2 regions of the Bacillus silvicola genome follow, and region 1 is predicted to be linked to the other one. Evidence: riboswitches for the same ligand, from Rfam matches in the RefSeq annotation. Region 1 holds a riboswitch; the other holds the start of a gene.
What was found. Region 1 has a riboswitch for thiamine pyrophosphate ahead of thiC (phosphomethylpyrimidine synthase ThiC). Riboswitches for the same ligand answer to the same signal wherever they lie in the genome.

Region 1 (3,465 bases):
GAAAATGATGTGATAAAGTATAAATGGAAATAGATGAAAACGTTTTCTCAAACGTTTTTTATTTTTAGACTTAAAGGTATGATGACCTGATAGTCTATTGATGGGGTTATGTTTATTTAAAAGGGGATTATTGAGGGGGAGAGAACAATGAACACATGGACACAAGTTTATGATCCGTTCGGGAACATTTGGATTTCTGCAGCGGTCGCACTTATTCCGATTATCTTTTTTTTCTTAGCTTTAGCAGTTTTCCGCATGAAGGGGTATGTGGCAGGATTTATTACAGTTGTACTTACAATTTTGGTGGCTTTATTTGCATATAAAATGCCATTCACAATGGCAATGGCAGCGACGGGATACGGTTTCTTATACGGATTATGGCCAATTGCGTGGATTATTATTATGTCAGTATTTTTATATAAAATTTCCGTGAAAACAGGTCAATTTGATGTTATTCGTGCATCTGTATTATCAATTACGAATGACCATCGTTTACTTGTTATTTTAATCGGTTTTTCATTTGGAGCATTTTTAGAAGGGGCAGCAGGATTTGGTGCACCAGTAGCGATTACGGCAGCACTTCTTGCAGGTCTTGGCTTAAATCCTTTATATGCGGCTGGTCTTTGTTTAATCGCAAATACTGCACCAGTAGCATTCGGAGCGATGGGAATTCCGATTACAGTAGCTGGACAAGTAACTGGTATTGATCCGCATAAAATCGGGCAAATGGCTGGACATCAATTACCGTTCTTATCATTATTTGTTCCGTTCTTTATCGTATTTTTAATGGATGGATTTAAAGGGGTAAGACAAACATGGCCTGCTCTATTTGTAGCGGGTAGTTCATTTGCAATTACACAGTTTATTACAGCGACATTTTTAGGACCAGAACTTCCTGATATTACGTCAGCACTTGTAAGTTTAGTGAGTTTATCTCTATTCTTAAAAGTTTGGCAGCCGAAAGAAATTTATCAATCTAAAGAAGCGAATAGTGAAGTAGCTGCGGCGACGACGGTGACATCTATGCCGAAACTAACAGTAGGAAAAGTCGTAAAAGCATGGTCTCCGTTCATTATTTTGACTGTGATGGTAGTCATTTGGAGCCAAAGTTTCTTTAAAGCGTTATTTGCTCCGGGCGGTGCTTTAGAAAGTCTTGTGTTTAAGTTTGAAGTTCCGGGCTTGCACAATTTAGTAATGAAAGCAGAGCCAATTGTAAATAAACCAACGCCGTATGGAGCAATCTTGAAATTAGATATTTTATCAGCGACGGGAACAGCAATTTTAATTGCTTGTATCATTTCTATCTTTATTTTGAAAATGAGTGCAAAAGATGCAGTAGTAACATTTAAAGAAACGTTAAACGAACTGAAGATGCCAATTCTATCTATCGGATTCGTATTAGGATTCGCATTTATCGCAAACTATTCTGGTCTATCTTCTACATTAGCGTTAGCACTTGCTGGAACTGGCGGACTATTCCCGTTCTTCTCACCATTCTTAGGTTGGATTGGGGTATTCTTAACAGGGTCTGATACGTCAGCGAATGCACTGTTCTCGAATTTACAAGCGATTACAGCGCAGCAAGTCGGTGTATCTGAAGTACTTCTCGTTGCAGCAAATACAACGGGCGGTGTAACAGGAAAAATGATTTCTCCGCAATCGATTGCAATTGCTTGTGCGGCAGTTGGACTTGCTGGAAAAGAATCAGATTTATTCCGCTTTACAGTGAAGCATAGTTTGTTCTTCGTAATTATTGTTGGTATTATGACGTATGTTCAAGCATATTATTTAACGTGGATGATTCCATAAAGTGAAACTTTAATCAGTGGGGGTTTTGTTCATCCCCCACTGATTATTAGTTGAACCAATCGGGCTTTTACGGGCAGTTGATCCCCACCTAACTTCTTTGCTTCCGCTGAATTTTGAGGTGGGGTCTTACGGCCCGTTAATGCGGGATAAACAACAAAAGAAATAAACTTTGCATTTTTCAGATTATCGTGTATGATGGGAAAGTATTGAAAATTAAATCAGTGATAAACTAGGGGTGCCTAACGTATGCGTAGGCTGAGAGAGAAGCGCGTGATCTTCTTAACCCTTTGGACCTGATCTGGCTCGTACCAGCGTAGGGAAGTTAACGGCTTTACATAATGATGTCTTTTATGAGCCAGGTCCTTATTTTTTTATGGACCTGGCTCTTTTTATTTTGGCATACGCTGGCCATATCTCGTCCTTGTCACGTACAGGGGGGCAACATAAGTTATGAAACAATCTGTTTCAGTTGAGCAAATTGAATTGAAATCGAGTTTACCAGGAAGTAAGAAAGTATATGTGGATGGACCACGCGAAGGTATGAAAGTGCCGATGCGTGAGATTGAACAAAGCGATACAAACGGCGTTCCGAATCCGCCGATTCGTGTGTATGATACGAGCGGTCCTTATACAGATCCTGCGTATAAAGTGGAGCTGGAAAAGGGGTTGCAGGCGCCACGCCACTCTTGGATACTGGAGCGTAGTGATGTAGAAGCATACGAAGGGCGCGAAGTGAAACCGGAGGATGACGGTGTAAAGGTGGCTTCGAAACATACACCTGTTTTCCCGCAAATGGATCGCAAACCGCTTAAAGCGAAGCAAGGTGCAAATGTTACGCAAATGCACTATGCGCGTAATGGCATCATTACGTCTGAGATGGAATATGTCGCGATTCGTGAAGGAGTAGAGCCTGAGTTTGTTCGTAAGGAAATCGCGGAAGGTCGCGCTATTTTACCAGCGAATATTAACCATCCAGAAGCAGAACCGATGATTATCGGACGTAACTTCCACGTGAAGGTCAATGCAAATATCGGAAACTCTGCTGTATCGTCTTCTATTGCAGAAGAAGTAGAGAAGATGACATGGGCAACGCGCTGGGGGGCAGATACGATTATGGATTTATCTACAGGTAAAAACATTCATACGACGCGTGAGTGGATTATTCGTAATGCACCTGTACCAGTTGGCACAGTGCCGATTTATCAAGCGCTTGAAAAAGTAAATGGAATTGCAGAAGATTTAACGTGGGAAGTGTATCGTGATACGTTAATTGAGCAGGCGGAGCAAGGCGTTGATTACTTTACGATTCACGCTGGCGTATTACTTCGTTACATTCCGATTACTGCAAAGCGTACGACAGGTATTGTTTCGCGTGGTGGTTCGATTATGGCGCAGTGGTGTTTATTCCATCATAAAGAAAACTTCCTATATACTCATTTTGAAGAGATTTGTGAAATTATGAAGCAGTACGATGTTTCGTTCTCTCTTGGAGATGGATTACGTCCAGGTTCGATTGCAGATGCAAATGACGAAGCACAATTCTCTGAGCTTGAAACGCTTGGTGAATTGACGAAAATTGCTTGGAAACATGATGTGCAAGTGATGATTGAAGGACCTGGGCATGTGCCGATGCATTTAATTAAAGAGAATATGGAG
Region 2 (3,465 bases), on a different contig from region 1:
CCTGACTATGAGGGAAGAACACTCCCGCAAATAATGCATATACAGGTAAACGTGCTGAACAAGACATAAACGGTGTTACAAGGATTGTAAGTAAACGTTCTTTTTCCTGTTCAATCGTTCTCGCTGCCATAATCCCCGGAACGTTACATCCAAAACCGATAATCATCGGAATGAACGCTTTTCCGTTTAAACCGAAAAATTCCATAATTCTATCCATAACAACTGCAATTCGTGCCATATATCCCGAGTCTTCTAATAATGAAATGAAAAAGAATAGTGCAAAGATTTGTGGAACGAATACTAATACCGCACCAACACCGGCAATAATACCTTCTGTAACGAGTGCTTGAATAAAATCAGAAGCCCCAACACTTGTGAGCCCAGCTGTAACCCAATCAGTAAGTTGTCCGCCAAAAAATCCATCAAGCGTATCAGATAAAGGCGTACCAATCCACGTAAACGTAACCTGAAAAATAAAAAACATAACTGCTAAAAAGATTGGAAGTCCTAAAATTTTATGTGTAATTAACTTATCGATTTTTTCCGAAAAAGGAATTTTTCCTTCTTTCTCATGCTGAATGACATTTGTTTTTAACTTTTCAATATACGCTTCACGAGTTTTGTAAATGTGCTCTTCTAACGTACAATCAAGTTTTCCTTCTAAACGAGATCGAATGGCTACAAGTTCCTTATAAATTGGTAATGCTTTCATTTCTTTTTCTACTACTTCGTTATTGCTTAAAAATTGAAGGGCTAACCATCTTGGATGCTCATAATTCGCTGTCTCTAAAAGAGCAATTACCTCTCCGATTCCTTCATCCAATTGTACACCATATGAAATAATGAATGACTTTTTCTCTTTTTGTTTCTCTTCATGAAGAGTAGCAAGTAATTCTTCACAGCCTTTTCCGCTTCTTGCAACGACAGGAACGACTGTTACACCTAATATTTCTGATAATCGTTTTACATTAATAACAATTCCTCTTTGCTTTGCCACATCAATCATATTTAAACCAATTGAAACCGGCTTACCAAATTCAAGTAATTGTAATGTTAAATGCATATTTCGCTCAAATTGCGAAGAATCCACTATATTTAACATATGATGAAATTCGTCTGTTAGTAGAAAGTTTGTAACGACACCTTCATCACGTGAAACTGGATTTAAATCATAAACGCCTGGTAAATCAATTAGTGTTCCTTGCTTATCTTTTAATTTACCAACCTTCTTTTCTACTGTTACACCGCTCCAATTTCCTACATATTCATAAGAACCAGTGAGCGCATTAAATAATGATGTTTTCCCTGTATTTGGATTCCCTAGCAAAGCAACCTTATTCACGCTAATTCCACCTTTATCATTTTCGCGTCACAATGACGAATACTAATTAACTGTCCGCGACACTCCAATGTACAAGGACCTTTAAACATCGCTTTCTGTTTCAGGCGAAGTTCGCTTCCTTCCGCGAGACCGAAAGCAGCCAGTCTTCTCTTTAGTAAATTATCTAACGACTGAATACTTTTTACTAACACTTTCTCACCAATTTTAATATCTACTAAGCTCATAACCTTCCCCCTCAGAAGAGAATGATAATTATTTTCAAAAAAATTATATCATACTCTATTTCAATTGGACTATATCTTTTTGCTTCATATTTATTAACATTTCAATACAATTATATTTCACTTATTGTCATACGAGGTTCATTTGCCATTCTCATCCATTTCGCTTACAATAAAAAATAGCAAATAAAGAATCTCGTTATCACAGGGGGAGCCTTATCGCTGAGAGGGAACACTTCGTTCCGACCCTTAGAACCTGTTAGTTAATGCTAACGCAGGGATTGTGCAAACGTCCGAAATACATACCTCTTTTTCATTTACGTATTTCGTATCCTCCTATGATAATGTTCTTTTTTGTGCAACTTGGATTTAGGGGGAGACAACATGCGTAACACCAATTTACAAGCGATGATCGAATCTGCTATTCTTGCAGCCTTCGCCTTGATTATCGACATTTTACCATTATCAATTAAACTTCCAACAGGCGGTTCCATCTCATTTGCTATGATTCCTATTTTTATTATTGCATACCGCTGGGGCTTCAAAATGGCTTTCTTAGGTGGCTTAATTTGGGGACTATTACAAATTGTCGTAGGTGATGCCTACATTCTAACACCAGTGCAAGCATTCATTGAGTACTTCGTTGCCTTTGCCTTTATCGGCTTTGCTGGTTTATTCTATCGTCCAATTCAAAAAACACTTGCCTCAGAAAACAATAATGCAGAGCATTCAAGTTTCGGTAATCGCAAAGATAAACCAAAACAAAACAAGGGAAAAAAAGCACTCGTTTACATTATCCTTGCCACATTTGTCGGCAGCTTTGCACGTTATTTCTGTCACTTTATTGCTGGTATTATTTTCTTTGGTCAATATGCACCTAAAGGACAATCAGCTGTCTTATATTCATTAATTGTAAACGGCAGTACAATGATCGGCTCTTTCATACTATGTACTGTATTACTAATTCTTTTATTTACAACTTCACCACGCTTATTCAAAAGCATCGGTGCTTATCAAATGAATAGAGCAAAGAAGAGCGCTTAATGAGCGCTCTTTTTTCACATCGTAATATCAATTAAAAATACAATAAATGCACAAAAGAAAATAAATACCATTATACTTAGCCAATTGCTATGCACGGTTCATCGACTCCTTACATAACCTCATTTTCTATTCAAAGTATACTGCTCCAAAATAAAGATTAGGTAAAGATAATATGAAAATAAATTAAAAAAGCGTAGATTATATTGTCTACGCTTTTTTCGGTAAATAGAAGTAAAATAACACACCATCTTCGGTATTCTTCACCCCATATTCAGCATTATGCAGTTCTAAAATATTCTTTGAAATTGCAAGACCAAGCCCTGTTCCACCTTGTGAACGCTGGCGAGCTGCATCCACTCGATAAAAACGATCCCAAATTTTATCTAATTGTTCTTCTTCAATGTGAGTACCTTTATTTTCGATACACACTTTTATATGATTCGTCTCGTCTATTGTGGAAATAATAATATCTTCTTTTTCTGGTGTATAACGTATTGCATTCGTAATAAAATTCACAATTACTTGTTCAATTCTATTTTGATTTCCAATGACTTCTGCTGGACATATATGTTTGTGCACACTCAGTTCTTTTTTCTCTATCTCCGGTGAAAGCTGTTCACATATTTCTTCAATCGCTCCATCTATATAGAAAGAATCCATCTTCATGTTATACGTGCCAGACTCGAATTTAGCTAATTCAAGCATATCCACAATTAGTATATCCATCTTGTCTACTTCTTTTTCCATTGCCTGAAAATAGTAGTCTTTCTTATGTTCAGCTACCCCATCTTTTAAAATGGAAATACAGCTTTTCATAATACTAAGCGGCGTTTTTAGTTCATGCGATACACCTGCAAT

Region 2: it holds a riboswitch for thiamine pyrophosphate, as region 1 does, so the genes downstream of both, thiT (energy-coupled thiamine transporter ThiT) here and thiC (phosphomethylpyrimidine synthase ThiC) in region 1, are expected to answer to the same signal.

The regions. Positions count from the first base shown of each region.
Region 1 covers NZ_JBNGVC010000013.1:1,501,342-1,504,806, forward strand. The annotation lists gene lldP (L-lactate permease) at 148-1,809, shown strand; TPP riboswitch at 2,031-2,146, shown strand; gene thiC (phosphomethylpyrimidine synthase ThiC) at 2,260-3,465, shown strand, end outside.
Region 2 covers NZ_JBNGVC010000012.1:1,710,506-1,713,970, forward strand. The annotation lists gene feoB (ferrous iron transport protein B) at 1-1,342, opposite strand, end outside; gene ACP6L7_RS20935 (FeoA family protein) at 1,339-1,566, opposite strand; TPP riboswitch at 1,761-1,862, shown strand; gene thiT (energy-coupled thiamine transporter ThiT) at 1,948-2,607, shown strand; gene ACP6L7_RS20945 (sensor histidine kinase) at 2,815-3,465, opposite strand, start outside.